Regions from separate parts of the Bradyrhizobium sp. AC87j1 genome, predicted to be linked through region 3. Evidence: predicted binding sites of a transcription regulator. Region 3 holds the regulator's gene; each other region holds the start of a gene.

Region 1 (5,856 bases), on a different contig from region 3:
CCCGGCGCCATGACGGGTGGGGGCGCCGTGGTCCCCGCGCCGAGCGATCGCTGCACCATGACGGTGTCGGACCAGCGGCCGTGGCGATAGGCCACGCCGCAAAGCAGGCCGGCGCGCGCGAAGCCGAACTTCTCGTGCAGCGCCAGCGAGGGCGCGTTGTCGGCGTCGATATAGCCGATCATCTGGCGGAAGCCGGCAGCCGCACAAGCATCGATCAATTCCTGCAGCAACAGCCGTCCGACCCCGCGGCCGAGCTGCTCATGGTGGACGTAGATCGAGTGCTTGGCCGTGTAGCGATAGGCCGGGCGCTTGCGGAACAGCACCGCATAGGCATAGCCGACCACCTCGCCGCGAAAGGTCGCGACCAGATGCGGCAGGCGGGTCTGCTTGAGGTTCTTGCGCCGGTCGCGCAGATCGTCCGGCTCGGGTGCGCCGGCTCCCTCGATGTCGCGCGCCACGCCGTTACGGACGTGATGGCGGTAGATCGCCAGCATCGCCTCGACATCGCTCTCGCGTGACGGCCTGACCAGGACGGCTTCGTCGCTCGCGCGCGCAGCTGTTTCGTTCATTCGCACCTACTCGGCAACGACGTAAGTATAGAGCCCGATGCGCCCCTGGGCGTCGATCTCCTTGTAGACGCCCTGGATCTCGACGTCGAAGCCCGGAAATGTGTTGAAGCAGGTTTCGAACATCTTGAGATAATCCACCATGGGCTTCGCCCTTTCCGTCAGCCGCTCCCCGGGCACGATGGTGGCGATGCCCGGCGGATAGACCACGAAGGGCGTGGTCGCGATGCGGCCTGCGATGGCCTCGATCGGCAAATAGTCGACATCGTTCTTGAACAGATAGCGGGCAGCATCGCGAGGCGACATCGCGATCTCAGGCATGTGCTCGGGCATGAACTGCCGGGCCTGAAGCGCGCTCACGTCGGCGGCGCGGAAGAAGCGGTGCATCTCGCCGCAGAGATCGCGTAAGCGCACGCCGGCATAGCGCGCCTGCCGCCGCTGGTAGAACTCCGGAATGACGTCGGACAGCAGCGCATTGTCATCGTGGAGCCGCTTGAAGGCGACGAGGCCGGAGATCAGCGTGCCGGCCTTGCTCGCTTCGACGCCGGGGGTGAGCAGGAAGAGCAGGGAGTTGAGGTCGTTCTTCTCGGGGACGATGCGGTTCTCGCGCAGATATTGCGCCACGACGGGGGCGGGGATGCCGTGCTCGGCATAGGCACCGGAGCGGTCGAAGCCGGGGGTGAGCAGCGTCAGCTTGTTCGGATCGGTCATGGCAAAGCCTTCGGCCATGCCGGGGAAGCCGTGCCAGTTGGTGTCGGGCGAGAGCTGCCACAGCGCGGCGTTGGTGGCGAGCTCATCGGTGGAGAGGGTTTCCCAGGCGACGTTGTGGGCGGCGCCGGGGCGGCCGACATCGGGAATGGCGACGCGGTCGGGAACGAAGGGTTCGAAGAACCAGCGCCGATCGGCGTTCTGCTCCTTCTCCTCGAACTCCCTGCGCATCGCGCGGATCTTCTTGCGCAGCTCGATGCCGAGGCGGATCGTGTCGTCCCACAGCACTTCGCCCGAGCGGCCCTTCATCATCTGGGCGCCGACGTCGAGCGAGGCGAACAGCGGATAGAAGGGCGAGGTGGAGGCGTGCTGCATGAAGCTCTCGTTGAAGCGGCGGTGCTCGACGCGCCGCTTCTGGCCGCGGATGTGGCGGTCCTTGATGTGGATCTGTGAGGCCTGCGAAAAGCTCGCAAGCTGCTTGTGGGTCGATTGCGTCGCGATGATGCCCGGTGCTTCCGGCGGAAGGTTCGCCAGCCCCATGGCGAAGCGGCCGGCATAGAGCGGGTGGAATTTCATGAAGCCGGCCCAGGCCTCGTCGAAAAGGATGTACTCGCAGAGATGGCCGATGCGATTCAGGATCATCTCGGCGCTGTGGATCGTCCCGTCATAGGTGCACTGTTCGACGACGGCGACGCGGAACGGCCGCTCCTTGCGCCAGGCATCCTTGTCCGTGACCAGTGGGTGATTGCGGATCGCCTCGCGCAAGGTTTTCTCGTCCAGCACGTCCCAGCGCATCGGGCCGATCAGGCCCCAGGCGTTGCGGATGGTCGGCACGTAAACCGGGACGCCGCCGTTGATCATCAGGGCGCCGTGATGGGCGGCCTTGTGGTTGTTGCGGTCGAACAGCACGAGGTCGCCGTCGGTGACGAGGGCGCCGAGTGCGACCTTGTTCGAGGTCGAGGTGCCGTTGAGCACAAAATAGGTCTTCTCCGCGCCAAAAATCTGCGCGGCTTCCTTCTGCGCCTTCAGCGCCGGCCCTTCATGGGTGAGGAGGTCGCCGAGATCGAGCACGGAATTGTCGAGGTCGTCGCGGAACACGGATTCGCCGAGGTGCTCGACGAAGACCCGGCCGATCGGGCTGCGGTTGTAGAACACGCCGCCATTGTGCCCCGGGCAGGTCCAGAGCTGGTTGCCTTCCTCTGCATAGTCGACCAGGGCGCCGAAGAACGGCGTCTTCAGCGTTTCGGCATATTGCTTGAGCCGGCTGATCAGATTCTTGGCGATGAAGGTCGGCGTCTCCTCGGACAGGAAGACATACCCGTCGATGAAATCGAGCACCTCGACCGGCAGGTCCTCGAAGCGCTTGCGCCGGATCAGGAGGATGATCGGGAAATCGAGGCCGCGGCGGCGCATCAGGTTGATCAGCGCCGAGGTCTTGCCCTCCAGGCCCTTCTTGCCCCAGTCCACCACCATGCAGCCGATCGCGGCATCGGTCTGCACCGCCATCTCGGCATCCTCGAGCTTGCGGGCCCGGACCACCTCGAAGCCGGAACGCTGGATCTCCTCGATGATCTGGTTGAAGCGGACGCCTTCGAGATCGTCGGCGTCGAACACTGGTGCGGCGAACAGGAAGTTGAAGCGCTTGAAATAGTCCATGTCGGGTCCTGAATGTGCCAGAGACACAGCTCATCGACACATTCGATGACAGCTGGATGACACTGGCCCGATCCAAGCATGGCTCGGATGACAAGGCAGGTCAGCCGAGCAGCTTGTCCAGCGTGATCGGGAAGTGCCGGACACGCTTGCCGGTGGCATGATAGACGGCGTTCGCGATTGCCGCAGGCACGCCCACGATGCCGATCTCGCCGAGACCCTTGACGCCGAGCTTGTTGATTCGGTCGTCCGGCTCGTCGACGAAGATGACGTCGATGTCGTGAATATCGGCATTCACCGGGATGTGGTACTCGGCGATGTTCGCGTTCATGATGCGGCCGAAGTGGTGGTCCATCACCGTCTCCTCGTGCAGCGCCATTCCGATCCCCCAGACCACGCTGCCCATGATCTGGCTGCGGCCTGTCTTGGTATTCAGGATCCGCCCGGCCGCGACGGCGCTCACGACTCGCGTGACCCGAATGACGCCGAGTTCCTCGTCGACCTTCACCTCGGCGAAGACAGCCGAATGCGTGTTGCGGGCGTGCGACTTGTCCTCCGCGAACTGGTTGAGCTTCTGCTTCTCGATCCGCTCGAGCTTGCCGTGACGCATCGCATCGGCGATCGCGACGGCGCGGCTCTTGTCGCCGGCCTTGGAAATCGTGCCGTCAACAAGAACCATTTCGGATGCATTGAGGCCGCCAAGTGGCGAGTCAGGTATCGCCTTGGCCAGACGCGCGAGCTCCTGGCGAATGTCCTCGGCCGCTCCCAAGACCGCATGTGCGCTCGAAGCGGCCATCCAGGAGCCGCCCTCGACGGGCGCTTGGGGCAGGGTTGAATCGGCAAGCTTCACGTCGATATTCCCGATCGGCAGCCCGAGGGCGTCGGCCGCGACCTGCGCCATGATGGTGTAGGTGCCGGTGCCGATATCGGACGCGGCGCAGGATACCTCGGCGTGGCCGTTGGCGGTCAGCACGATGCGCACGGCGACCGGCATCTGCAGCGCCTCCCACACCCCTGTCGCCATGCCCCAGCCGACCAGGTCCTTGCCATCGCGCATCGCACGCGGCGCGGGATTGCGGCGGGCCCAGCCGAAGGCTTCCGCGCCACGGGCGTAACATTCGCGCAGCTGCTTGCTGGTGAAAGGCAGGTCTTCGCTCTGGTCGCGATCCGAGTAGCACTTCAGGCGCAGCTCGATCGGATCGAGCTTGAGCGCGACGGCCAGCTCGTCCATGGCGCATTCGAGTGCGCAGACGCCCGTTGCCGCGCCCGGCGCACGCATGTCGCAGGGGGTGGCGACGTCGAGGTGGACGAGCTTGTGGGAGAGGCGACTGTTGGGGCTCTTGTAGAGCTGCTCCGCCCAGCCGGTGTCATTGCGTGAGAAATCCTCGTAGCGCGAGGTGACGGCAATGGCTTCGTGCGTGACCGCATCGAGCGTGCCGTCCGACTTTGCGCCGAGCGCGACGCGCTCGATGGTCATCGGCCGGTAGCCGAGCCCATACATCTGCTGCCGCGTCAATACGACACGAACGGATCGCTTCAGCGCGAGGGCGGCAAGCGTTGCCAGCACCACCTGGTGCTGCGGCCGCAGGCCGGAGCCGAAGGCGCCGCCGACATAGGGCGAGACCACGCGGATGTCCTCCGGCTTCATGTCGAACACGCCGCAGAGATATTTATGGACGTTCTGGACGCCCTGCGTCTTGTCGTAGACCGTGAGGCTGCCGCTGCCGTCCCAGACCGCTGTCGTCGCATAGAGCTCCATCGGGTTGTGGTGCTCGGTCGGGAGGACGTAGTCGGCCTCATGGCGAACCGCTGCCCCAGCCAGCGCCGCTGCGGCGTCGCCGCGCGGCTTGTGCGGCTGGTCCACCTTGGCGGATGTGCCGCGTTCGGTTTCGAGATCGGTCGCAAACGCCTCCTGCTCGTATTCGACACGCACGCGCGTTGCCGCGAATTTGGCAGTTTCCCAGTCCTCCGCGATGACGAGCGCGATTGGCTGACCGTTGAACTTGACCCTGTCGTCATAAAGCGGGCGGAAGGGTGAACCCTTCCCCGGCGCCACCTCGTCCTTCCAGGCCTCATCCTTGTCGGCGAGGGCCACGCGATGCGCGTGCGTGAGCACGTCGACCACGCCCTTCACCTTCAGCGCGTCGCTGGTGTCGAGCCGAGCAATGCGCCCGCGCGGAACCGTGGCATCGACGATGAAGCCATGGAGGAGGCCGTCTGCCGCGAATTCGCCGGCATATTTGGCGGCGCCAGTGACTTTGGCCCGGCCATCGACGCGGGACGTTGGTGTTCCGACATAGCCGTTCATCGGTCCCTCACGCGATCTTCTTGTGAGCTTGTGATTGTGGTGTGCCGCTTGCGGCCTGCATCAGCGTACGTACGACGGCCCGGCGTGCGAGTTCGAGCTTGAAGCCGTTGTGCGAACCAGCGACCGCTCCCTCCAGCAGCAGATCGGCAGCGCGTCCAAAATGATCCGGCGTTGCCGCCTGGCCGCGCAACGCCGCTTCAGCTTCGAGCCTGCGCCACGGCTTGTGAGCCACACCGCCGAGTGCCAGGCGCGCTTCGCTGATCGCGTTGCCCTCCAGTTCGAGCGCAGCCGCGACCGAGACCAAGGCGAAGGCGTACGACAGCCGGTCACGGATCTTCAGATAGCTGTAGTTCCGGGCAAAGCCGCGCGGCGGCAGCCCGATCGCGGTGATGATCTCGCCGGTGCTGAGATTGGTATCGACGTGAGGTTTGTCGCCTGGAAGCCGATGGAAATCTGTCAGCGCGATGGTGCGCTCACCGGTAGGGCCTGCGATGTGCACCAGCGCGCCGAGCGCGGCCAGCGCCACGCTCATGTCGGATGGGTTGGTCGCGATGCAGGAATTGCTGGCGCCTAGGATCGCGTGGTTGCGGTTGAGACCGTCGATCGCCGAGCAGCCGCTTC
Region 2 (5,856 bases), on a different contig from region 3:
GGGCACCGGCGTGATGAGCGTGCCGGTGACGATGTCGCTCGCGGGCAAGCAGATCAACGTGTCGGTGGCGGCGAGCAACGAGCCGGCCGTCTCGCATGGCGAGGTCTGGATCTGTTCGATCGCCAAGTCGGTCCCGATCGCAATCACCCGCGGCGAGAATCGCGGACAACAGGTCACCTATCACAACGTGGTGCGCAGCCTGCTCAAGGTCGGCGACTGGACCGGGCGTTCGGAAAGCTGGACGGTGCCGATCGAGAACCTCACGCGCGACGGCGTCGACGGCGCGGTGGTCTATGTCCAGGACGGCAGCCGCGACAAGCCCGGCTCGATGCTGGGCGCGGCCTACACGTCGCTGCACTGATTTCAATTCTCTCGCGTCGTACTCACTGCCACGCTCATGGTGAGGAGCGCGCCCTTGCGCGCGTCTACCGGACGATGCTTCGCATCGCCCCGCTCACGCAGCTCGGCCTCGATCCTTCGAGACGCCGCGCGAAGGACGCGCGGCTCCTTCAGGATGAGGGGAGAGACTGTTGGCGCTGATGAGAGAAGAATTTCGCCGAAGCAGAAACATCCCGACACAAACAAAAAAGGACCAACTTGCGTTGGCCCTCCTTGTTGCGCGTACAGACCCGATCCTGTTCGACCCCGGGGGGCTGGGGGCTGAGGAATCCGGAACCGAAAGGACCGGGTCAACGCACGTGAGTCTTTTCGCAATGCAGGGCGGCAGTCGCTAGGCGGAAAAGCGGCGAGAGTATGATTCCTGCTAACGATCCCGTGACGGTTTGCCGCGAGGGAGTTCCACCATAGCGTGTGCCCCGAATCGTAACCGATTCGACCGGTTGAATCAGGAGCCCCTTGCGGCGGTGGCCGGTTGGCGCAATCATGCAGCTGTCATGATCCAGGTTCCGGGGACGGTCTTCGCGGATTCGGGTCATGCCGTGCGATGAGGAAGCGCTCCATGAGTCTGTCGGAGGATGCCGATCCGAGCGAGCAGCGCGCGGCGGCGCGCCCCGCCGCGGCGACGACGCAACTGAGCCGGGTGACGTTCAACCGGCTAGAGCTGCACCGTATTCTCAATCTCTACGGCCGCATGGTCGCCGACGGCGAATGGCGCGACTATGCCATCGACTTCCTGAGGGATCGCGCCGTGTTCTCGGTCTATCGCCGTGCCTCGGAAGTACCGATCTATCGCATCGAGAAGGATCCGCGGCTCGCGCGCAAGCAGGGCATGTACAGCGTGATCTCGGCGACGGGCCTGATCCTGCGCCGCGGCCACGAGCTGGAGCGCGTGCTGCTGGTGATCGATCGGAAGCTGGCGGTGGTGTAGCCGCACGACCGGTGCCGTAGGGTGGGCAAAGGCGCAAAGCGCCGTGCCCACATCGTTTCTCAATCGCCGGGATATGGTGGGCACGCTATCGCTTTGCCCACCCTACGAGCCCTACTTCCCCGGCACCGTCTTCGCGCCCTCGCCGAGGTCGCGCTGCATCATCACCGTATCAAGCCAGCGGCCGAATTTCAGCCCGACATTGGGATGCGTGCCGATCATCTTGAAGCCGCCCTTGGTGTGCACGCCGATCGAGCCGGCATTGGCGGAATCGCCGATCACCGCGATCATCTGGCGGAAGCCGCGCGCCTCGCATTCAGCGACCAGCCGCTCCAGCAGCTTTGAGCCGACACCGCGGCGGTGGAAGGAGGGATCGAGATAGATCGAGTTCTCGACCGTGAAGCGGTAGGCCGGGCGCGGGCGGTAGGCGCCGGCATAGGCATAGCCGGCGACGCGGCCGTCGAGGATGGCGACGAAATAGGGATAGCCGCCGTCGACCAGCGCGCGATAACGGCGCGTCATCTCCACGAGGTCAGGCGGTTCCAGCTCGAACGTCGCGGTGCCCTCGCGGACGGCCTGCTGGTAGATGGCGGTGATGGCGGGAAGGTCGGCCTCGGTTGCAGGCCTGATTTCAGGTGCGGACATGGCGGAAGATTAGAGCCTTCCCGCTTCCGCTGAAAGGGGCAACGGTGTTGCCACACCCGTCATTGCGGGCGCAGCGAAGCAATCCAGAAATGCATCCGCGGAGGGACTCTGGATTGCTTCGCTGCGCCCGCAATGACGGGGGGAGAGGCGGCACTCGTGGCCTTGTAGCCCGGATAAGGACTGTCCCGGATTGCGCTACGCTCCATCCGGGCTACGGGCGCCACCCCGCGCCCAAGCAAAAACCCCGGCCTTTCGGCCGGGGTTCGTGTCCGTTCGTCCTGGCCTATCGCTTAGTCGCGCTGGCCGAGGAGCTGCAGCAGCAGCGTGAACAGGTTGATGAAGTTCAGATACAGCGACAGGGCGCCGGTGATGGCCGCACGCTCTGCGATGTCACCGCCGGCCGAGGCATAGCCGTAGATGTAGTCGTTCTTCAGCCGCTGGGTATCCCAGGCGGTGAGGCCCGCGAACACCAGCACGCCGACCACCGACACGATGAACTGCAGCATCGAGCTCGCCAGGAACAGATTCACCAGGCTCGCGATGATGATGCCGATCAGGCCCATGAACAGGAACGAGCCCATGCCGGTCAGGTCACGCTTGGTGGTGTAGCCGTAGAGGCTCAGCGCACCGAAGGTGGCCGCGGTGATGAAGAACACCCGCACGATCGAGGTGTGCGTGAACACCAGGAAGATCGACGACAGCGAGATACCCATCAGCGCCGCGAACACCCAGAACAGGATCTGGGCGGTCGAGGGAGCCAGACGGTTGATGCCCGCCGAGATCACGAACACCATGGCGAGCGGCGCGAGCATGAACAGCCATTTCAGCGGGCTGACGAACATCGCGTAGCCGAACGGCGTCAGGAACAGCTTGCCGACGCGGACGGCGTCCGCGGTCGGGACATCAGTCACGGCAGCCATGTAAACACCGAGCGCGGCAAGGCCGGTGATGGCAAGGCCGATGCTCATGTAGTTGTAGATGCGCAGCATATAGGCGCGCAGGCCGGCATCGACCGTCGCGGCGTCAACACGCCCGGCGGCCCTGCCGAAAGGAGAAGCGTAGTTACGGTCTAGGTCCGACATGGTCGAATTCCCGTTGGTTGGTCCGGTCCGGCACGAGGGTCGCCATGCCGCCGGTTCGTCAAACTCTATCTCGGATACCGACGCCAACCGACTAAATTTTGGCTAACAATCGGGGCTCCGAACCCATTCGATATGTGGGAAACTAACACATTCGCTGCAACCTTCCACGCGCGGCTGAATGTCGCCCTTGGCGGCAATCCTGACGCGAACCTGACGAGCAGTCGTGGTTAATCGCAGAAATCGTGCGATTTCGCTCTCGTGCGGCCCTCCGCTACATTTTGTCACAAATTCCGCAACACCGTGGCGGGCTTTTTGTTCAACGCCAGCAGCGTGCCCGCGAGCCCGAGCCCGACGGTGACGACGAGCGCGGCCGCGACCACGCCGGCCGCGCTGCCGGCCTGCCAGACGAAGCTCAGCGTCATCAGCCGCGTCACGATCATCCAGGCCGCGATGCTGCCGGAGATCACGCCGAACACCGCGGTCGCGAGCCCGATCAGGAGGTATTCGAGCGCATAGGCGCCGAGCAGCCGCAGCCGCGTCGCGCCCAGCGTCTTCAGGATCACCGCATCGTAGACCCGGTGGCGATGGCCGGCGGCGAGCGCGCCGCCGAGCACCAGGATCGCCGAGATCAGGGTCACGGCGCTGGCACCGCGGATCGCCAGCGCCAGATTGGTCACGACAGAGCCGACCGTCTCCATCACCTCGCGCACGCGCACGCTCGTCACCATCGGATAGGCGTCGGCGACCTGCTTGATGATCTCGCCGTCGCCTGCCGCAGTTCCGCCGGTTTCCGTCAGCGTCGCGATGTGGGTGTGAGGGGCGCCCTTGAAGGCGTTCGGAGAGAACACCAGAACGAAGTTGATGCCCATCCCCTGCCAGTCGATGGTGCGCAGATTGCCGATTCTAGCCGGGATGTCGCGGCCGAGCACATTGACCACGACCTCGTCGCCGAGCTTGAGGCCGAGCCCGTCGGCGATCTTCTTCTCCATCGAGACCAGCGGCGGGCCGGAATAATCGGCGCTCCACCATTCGCCCTCGACCACCTTGGAGCCTTTCGGCAGCTCGCCGGTATAGGTCAGGCCGCGGTCGCTCTGCAGCACCCATTCGGAGTCGGTGGTCGGCTTGAGCTCCTCGGCGCGCACGCCGCGCGCGGCGACGATGCGGCCGCGCAGCATCGGTACGTCCTCGACCGTCGCGCCCGGCGCGATCCGGCGCAGATAGCCGTCGAACTGCTCGGCCTGCGTGCTCGGGATGTCGATGAAGAAGAAGGACGGCGCGCGGTCCGGCAGTGCTGCGAGGAACTGCCGGCGCAGATTGCCGTCGATCTGGGTGATGGTGACGAGCACGGCGAGGCCGAGCCCCAGCGACAGCACCACCGAGGGCGTCAGCGCGCCCGGCCGGTGGATGTTGGCGATCGCCAGCCGCAGCATCGGCAGCCGCGTCCGCGGCAGCCGCCGCGCGATGGCCATCAGCAGGGCGGCGATGCCGCGTAGCAGGGCGAACACGACGACCGAGGAGGCCACGAACACCGCCGCGATGCGCTTGTCGAACGACAATCCGATCACGACCGCGATCAGCAGCGCGATCACGACGCCCATGAACACGAGATAGCTCGCGCGTGGCCGATGCCATTCCGAGCTGATGGTGTCGCGGAACAGCGCGGCCACCGGCACGTCGTGGACCCGCCCGAGCGGCCACAGGCCGAAGGCGAGCGCAGTGAGAAGGCCATAGAGAAAGGACAGCGCCAGCTCGTCGGCATGCACGGCCGGCACCACCGGCAGCGGCAGCAGCTTGCCGAACAGGCCGACGATCGCGAACGGCATCGCGGCGCCGAGCGCAAGGCCGATGATCGAGCCGATGCCAGCGAGCAGGAGAACCTGCGCAAGATAGATGCCGAACACGTCGCGCCCGGTGGCGCCGACGGCCTTGAGGGCCGCGATCACTTCGAGCCGGCGGTCGATATGGCTCTTCACGGCATTGGCGACGCCGACACCGCCGACCAGCAGCGCGGCAAGGCCCACCAGCGTCAGGAACTGGGTGAAGCGGTTGATGTTGCGTTCGAGCTGCGGCGAGGCGTTGGAGCGGCTGCGGATCTCCCAGCCGGCCTGCGGCGCGGCGCTCCGCGCGTCGGCGATGAAGGCTTCGGTGGCGCGCTCGTTGTTCGCCGTATCGGGCAACTTCACCCGGTAGACCCAGCGCACCAGGCTGCCGGGCTGGATCAGGCCGGTGGCGCGCAGGCCGGCCTCGCTGATCAGGAAGCGCGGGCCGAAGCCGATGCCGCCGGCGAGCTTGTCGGGTTCGGCTTCGACGGTTGAGCGGATCTGGAAGGTCGCAGCGCCAATGGTGACGCGGTCGCCGGTCTTGAGCGAGAGCCGCGCCAGCAGCGTCGGATCGGCGGCAGCGCCGAAGGCGCCATCGCGCTCTGCGAGCAGGTCGGACATCGGCAGCTGTGGCGCCAGCGTCAGCTGGCCCAGCATCGGATAGGTGTCGTCGACCGCCTTCATCTCGACCAGTGCGAGCTGGCCGTCGGCCGCGCGCGCCATGCCGCGCAAGGTCGCCGCGGTCGAGACCGTGCCGCGTGAGCGCAGGAAGGCGACCTCTTCAGGTTTCGCTTCGCGCTGGAACAGCACGAAGGAGACGTCGCCGCCGAGCAGCGTGCGGCCCTCGCGGGCCAAGCCGTCGGAGAGGCTCGCCGACACCGAGCCGACGCCGGCGATCGCCATCACGCCGAGCGCGATGCAGGCGATGAAGACGTAGAAACCGCGCAGGCCGCCGCGCAATTCGCGCAGCGCATAGCGCAGCGAA
Region 3 (5,856 bases):
ACGTCCTCGACGGTCTCGATCAGCGAGCGTGCCTCGACCCAGGCGTCGTCTTCGGCAACGCTGTGCACCTCGACGCCATCGGGGGCATCGCCGGGATGCAGATCGGCCTGCCGCGCGCGCTCCGCCGCCTTCGGCAGAAACTGCATCAGCATGCCGCCGGCGCGCCAGCGATGCTTGCCGCCGTCGTTGGAGCGCCATTCCTCGCCGACCGCGAGGCGCACGCGCGTCGGGATCTGCTCGGAGCGCAGGAAATATTCGTGGGCGGCGTCTTCGAGGCTGCCGCCGTCGAGCGCGACCAGACCCTGGTAGCGGCTCATGTCGGGGCCCTGGTCGATGGTCATGGCGAGATGACCGCGGCCGAGCAGCGTGCCGGAATCCCTGGTATCGCCGAGACGCGCGGCATCGAAGCGCGCATAGGCCCGCAGGCGATCCGGCGCCATGTAGTCGACGACCAGGAACGACACCGGGCCGTCGGTCTGGGCCTGCAGGATGAAGCGCCCCTCGAATTTCAGCGCCGAGCCGAGCAGCGTCGTCAGCACGATGGCCTCGCCGAGCAGCTTGCCGACCGGCGCCGGATAATCGTGCTTGGTCAGGATCTCGTCGAGCGCCGGGCCAAGCCGCACGAGGCGCCCGCGCACGTCGAGCGCATCGACCTCGTAGGGCAACACGGCGTCATCGATCGGAACCGCTGATGGCGCGCGAACCGGGCCTTCGGGGCCGGCTTTCATCTGAGGGGATTGGGAAACCATGGGGCGTTATCTGGGGTCGGAGGGTGGGAATTGGAAGGGGCGCTGGGTGGCGTGTTCCGGATGCGAATTGGACTGTATCAAGCCGTCTCAAGCCTGCTGTCGTCCCGGACAAGCGTAGCGTAGCGAAGCGCAGATCCGGGACCCATAACCACAGGACTACGTTGCAGCCAGCGATGACAACTCCGAGTCCTCGCCAAACGACTTCCTGTGGTTATGGGTCCCGGATCTGCGCGCGCTTTAGGCGCGCTTGTCCGGGACGACAGTTGTGTGTGAGGCCGCGGCCGGGCTTCGTGCGCCCTTACTTCACCGCGTCAAAGCACCAGGCCAGAATGCCCTTCTGCGCGTGCAGGCGATTTTCGGCCTCGTCGAACACGACCGATTGCGGACCGTCGATCACGTCATCGGTGACCTCCTCGCCGCGATGGGCGGGCAGGCAGTGCATGAACAGCGCATCGGGCTTGGCCAGCGACATCAGCTTGCCGTTGACCTGATAGGGCTTGAGCACGTTGTGACGATGCTCGCCTTCCTTGTCGCCCATCGAAACCCAGGTGTCGGTGACGACACAGTCGGCGCCGCGCACGGCGGCTTCCGGGTCGGTGCCGAGCATGATCGGCGCGCCGGTCGCCTTGATAAAGTCGCGCATCGCTTTTTTCGGCGCGAGCTCCGGCGGCGTTGCGACGTTGAGCTGGAACTTGAAGCGCTCGGCTGCGTGAGCCCAGGACGCCAGCACGTTGTTGTCGTCGCCGGTCCAGGCCACCGTCTTGCCCTCGATCGGGCCGCGATGCTCCTCATAGGTCATGAGGTCGGCCATCACCTGACAGGGATGCGAGCGCCGCGTCAGGCCGTTGATGACGGGCACGGTGGCGTTGGCCGCAAGCTCCAGCAGCGCATCGTGGTTGAGGATACGGATCATGATGGCATCGACATAGCGCGACAGCACGCGCGCGGTGTCGGCGATGGTCTCGCCGCGGCCGAGCTGCATCTCGGCACCGGTGAGCATGATGGGCTCGCCGCCGAGCTGACGCATCGCGACGTCGAACGACACGCGTGTCCGGGTCGACGGGCGCTCGAAAATCATCGCCAGCGTCTTGCCTTCGAGCGGCCTGACCGGCTGCTGCGCCTTCTGCTTCGCCTTCATGGCGGAGGACGCCGCGAGCATGGTCTTGAGCTCCGACAGCGGCAGCTCGTTGATATCGAGGAAGTGCTTCGGGGACTTGCTCATCAGCCTGCCGCCCGCTTGGTCTGGCTGGACGAGATTGCGGCGCAGGCGCGCTCGAGCCGCCCGACGCTGTCCTCGATCTCGGCTTCGGTCACGATCAGCGGCGGCAGGAAACGCACGACATTGTCGCCGGCACCCACCGTGAGCAGTTTTTCATTGCGCAGTGCCGCGACGAGATCGCCGGAGGGCACCACGGCCTTGATGCCGATCAGGAGGCCCTCGCCGCGCACTTCGCTGACGACATCGCCATGACGGTCGATCACGGAGGCGAGCTTCTGCTTCAGCAGCAGCGACATCTTCTGCACGTGGTCGAAGAAGCCGGGCTTGAGCATGACGTCGAGCACCGCATTGGCCGCGGAGATCGCCAGCGGATTGCCGCCGAAGGTCGAGCCGTGCGAGCCGGGCCCCATGCCGGCCGCCGCATCCGCGGTCGCCAGCACAGCGCCGATCGGGAAGCCGCCGCCGAGCGCCTTCGCCAGCGACATCACGTCAGGTGTGACGCCGGTGCGCCGATAGGCGAACAGATCGCCGGCGCGGCCCATGCCGGTCTGCACCTCGTCGAAGGCGAGCAGCAGGCCCTTCTCGTCGCAAAGCTGGCGCAACGCCTTGAGGAAGGTCGGCGTTGCCGAGCGCACGCCGCCCTCGCCCTGGATCGGCTCGATCAGGATGCCGGCGGTGTGCGGGCCGATCGCCTTCTTGACGGCCTCGATATCGCCGTGCGGCACCTGGTCGAAGCCTTCCATGGGCGGGCCGAAGCCTTCGAGATATTTTGCAGAGCCAGTCGCGGCGAGCGTTGCCAGGGTGCGGCCGTGGAAGGCGCCTTCGAAGGTGATGATGCGATAACGTTCCGGATGCCCCTTGGAGAAGTGATGATGGCGGACCAGCTTGATCACACCCTCCAGCGCTTCGGCGCCCGAATTGCAGAAGAACACGAAGTCCGCAAAGCTCTCGTTGCAAAGCCGGTTGGCGAGCTTCTCGCCATCCGGGCTCTGGAACAGGTTCGACATGTGCCAGAGCTTCGTCGCCTGCTCCTGCAGCGCCTTGATCAGATGCGGGTGGCAATGGCCGAGCGCATTCACAGCCACGCCCGAGGTGAAATCGAGATAGCGATCGCCATTGGTCGCGATCAGCCAGCAGCCTTCGCCGCGCTCGAAGCCGAGGTCGGCTCTGGCGAAAACGGGGAGCAAATGCGGCGCTGCGCTGTTAGTCATGATGTCACTTGAATGTTGAGGACGGTGTGACGCGTGCATTGCGCAACGCACCATCGACCGGCCCGGAAAACGAAACGTGCCGCCTTTTAAGGGCGGCACGCGGGACTATCTTATGCTTGGCAAGACGGGTGTCAATGCCGCCCGGAAAGCCTCGGGAAACGCTGAATCCGTAGTCTTGCGGTGCCGATTTTGCGGGTTTTCACCACGGAACATGTGGAAGCGAGTCGGCGGACTCTTGCGCGGGAGTCACGCCATATTGTAGCGTTTGGATTGTCAGATACGACATCTCGTGCAGCGGTTCTGATCTCAAGAGTCCTCATGTACCGGCGTAAGCGTTCGGGCGTCAGTCACGCGCCCGGCGAGCCTTAAGGGATTCTGGCGGCACGGGTTTTTGAAGGCTTAGGCAATCGCTGCGAGGCCCCAGGATGGCTGGCGCGTAGCGAGGGAAAGGGTGCAATGACGGTTTTGACCTGGTCCGACGATCGCGTCGAGCAGCTGAAAAAGCTCTGGGAGGCCGGACTTTCGGCCAGCCAGATCGCAGCTGAGCTCGGCAATGTGACCCGCAATGCCGTGATCGGCAAAGTGCACAGGCTCGGTCTGTCCGGCCGCGCCAAGAGCCCTTCATCGGCAGCGCCCCGGCCGCGCAAGGCGCGTCCCGCGCAGCACTTGATGCGGGTGACCCGCCCCATCGCGCGCGGCAACACCGCGCTGGCACAGGCCTTCGAGGTCGAGGTGGAGGCTGAACCGGTCACCTACGACAACGTGGTGCCGATGAGCCAGCGGCTGTCGCTGCTCGAGCTGAACGAGGCGACCTGCCACTGGCCGGTCGGCGATCCCTCGAGCCCGGATTTCTTCTTCTGCGGCGGCAAGGCGCTGTCCGGCCTGCCCTACTGCGCCCAGCACTCGCGCGTGGCGTATCAGCCGGCGGCGGATCGCCGTCGCGCCCCGGCAAAGCCGGGCCCGCGCTGAGCACGGCCTCAGGCGACATTGAGACAAAGAAAAGCGCGCTGGCCGGCGCGCTTTTTTGTTGGCTTATCGCGAGCAAACCTTACGTCTGCTCCGCCTTCGCGAAGCGATCGTCGAGCGCGTAGCCGGCGCCGCGGACGGTGCGGATCGGGTCCTGCTCGCGGCCGAGATTGAGCAGCTTGCGCAGGCGGCCGATATGGACGTCGACGGTGCGCTCGTCGATGTAGATGTCGCGGCCCCAGACGCTGTCGAGCAGTTGCTCGCGCGAGAACACGCGGCCGGGATGCTCCAGGAAGAACTCCAGCAGGCGATATTCGGTCGGACCGAGATCGATCGGCCGGCCCGAGCGCGCCACGCGGCGCTTGTCGCGGTCGAGCTCGATGTCGCCATAGGCCAGCACCGTCGCGAGCCGCTCAGGACTGGCGCGGCGCAGCAGGCCTTTCACGCGCGCCAAAAGCTCCGGCACCGAGAACGGCTTGACGATGTAGTCGTCGGCGCCGGTCGCAAGTCCCCGCACCCGCTCGCTCTCCTCGCCGCGCGCGGTGAGCATGATGATCGGCAGCTGCTTGGTGTCGGGCCGCGTGCGCAGGCGGCGGCACAGCTCGATGCCTGACAGGCCCGGCAGCATCCAGTCGAGCACGATCAGGTCCGGGATGTGTTCCTTGAGGCGGGTGTCGGCGTCGTCGCCGCGCATGACCGTCTCGACGTCATAGCCGTCGCCTTCGAGGTTGTAGCGAAGCAGCTCGGTGAGAGCTTCCTCGTCCTCAACCACCATAATGCGTGCGCCCATCGGGTCGTCGCTCCTTCAAGTCTTCAGGTATTCGGGACCGTCGTGGCGAAGGTGGTCATGTCGCCCTTCGGCCGCTTGTCGGTGATCGCCTGGCCCTCGATCATGTAGAACACGGTCTCGGCGATGTTGGTGGCGTGGTCGCCGATCCGCTCGATGTTCTTGGCGCAGAACATCAGATGGATGCAGAACGAGATGTTGCGCGGATCCTCCATCATGTAGGTGAGGAGCTCGCGGAACAGCGAGGTGCAGATTGCGTCGACTTCCTCGTCGCCCTTCCACACCGCCATCGCCGCCGGCAGATCATGTGCGGCATAGGCGTCCAGCACCGACTTGACCTGCTGCTGCACGAGGTCGGTCATGTGCTCCAGGCCGCGGAAGAGTTTCAGCGGATGGAAGTCGGTCTCCAGCGCGGCGACGCGCTTGCCCATGTTCTTGGCGAGGTCGCCGATGCGCTCGAGATCGGTCGCAACGCGCATGGCGCCGACGATCTCGCGCAAATCCACCGCCATCGGCTGGCGGCGGGCGATGGTGAGCACCGCGCGTTCCTCGATGCGCTTCTGCAGCGCGTCGAGCTCGGCGTCGATGGTGACGACGCGCTGGCCGAGCGCGACGTCGCGGCGGATCAGCGCGCCGACGGAATCGACGATCATGCGCTCGGCGATGCCGCCCATCTCGGCGACCAGGCGGGTGAGCTCCTGGAGGTCGGTGTCGAAAGCTTTTGCGGTATGTTCAGTACCCATGTCGCGTCTCCTCAGCCGAACCGGCCGGTGATGTAATCCTGCGTGCGCCGGTCGCTCGGCGACGTGAAGATCTTGCTGGTGTCGTCGAATTCGATCAGCTCGCCGAGATACATGAAGGCGGTCTTGTCGGAGACGCGCGCCGCCTGCTGCATGTTATGGGTGACGATCGCGATCGTGTAGT

Evidence for each region. Region 3 encodes PhoB, which activates phosphate uptake and scavenging genes when phosphate is short. Its sites were predicted from a motif close to TGTCATNNANCTGTCAT; they were not measured.
Region 1: a site for PhoB is predicted at 2,976-2,992, ahead of CV770_RS22875 (Orn/Lys/Arg family decarboxylase). Genes of this name have one in related genera too.
Region 2: a site for PhoB is predicted at 879-895, ahead of CV770_RS33885 (DUF2794 domain-containing protein). Genes of this name have one in related genera too.

What each region holds. Positions count from the first base shown of each region.
Region 1 is NZ_PTFE01000046.1:40,220-46,075, forward strand. Features, by position in the region: gene CV770_RS22870 (GNAT family N-acetyltransferase) at 1-569, opposite strand, end outside; gene CV770_RS22875 (Orn/Lys/Arg family decarboxylase) at 576-2,930, opposite strand; gene CV770_RS22880 (xanthine dehydrogenase family protein molybdopterin-binding subunit) at 3,031-5,235, opposite strand; gene CV770_RS22885 (FAD binding domain-containing protein) at 5,243-5,856, opposite strand, start outside.
Region 2 is NZ_PTFE01000102.1:4,424-10,279, forward strand. Features, by position in the region: gene CV770_RS33880 (DUF1223 domain-containing protein) at 1-361, shown strand, start outside; gene CV770_RS33885 (DUF2794 domain-containing protein) at 959-1,327, shown strand; gene CV770_RS33890 (GNAT family N-acetyltransferase) at 1,439-1,969, opposite strand; gene CV770_RS33895 (Bax inhibitor-1/YccA family protein) at 2,260-3,051, opposite strand; gene CV770_RS33900 (ABC transporter permease) at 3,333-5,856, opposite strand, start outside.
Region 3 is NZ_PTFE01000033.1:58,496-64,351, forward strand. Features, by position in the region: gene CV770_RS18815 (Hsp33 family molecular chaperone) at 1-749, opposite strand, end outside; gene argF (ornithine carbamoyltransferase) at 1,048-1,971, opposite strand; gene CV770_RS18825 (aspartate aminotransferase family protein) at 1,971-3,179, opposite strand; gene CV770_RS18830 (GcrA family cell cycle regulator) at 3,636-4,148, shown strand; gene phoB (phosphate regulon transcriptional regulator PhoB) at 4,228-4,935, opposite strand; gene phoU (phosphate signaling complex protein PhoU) at 4,959-5,675, opposite strand; gene pstB (phosphate ABC transporter ATP-binding protein PstB) at 5,687-5,856, opposite strand, start outside.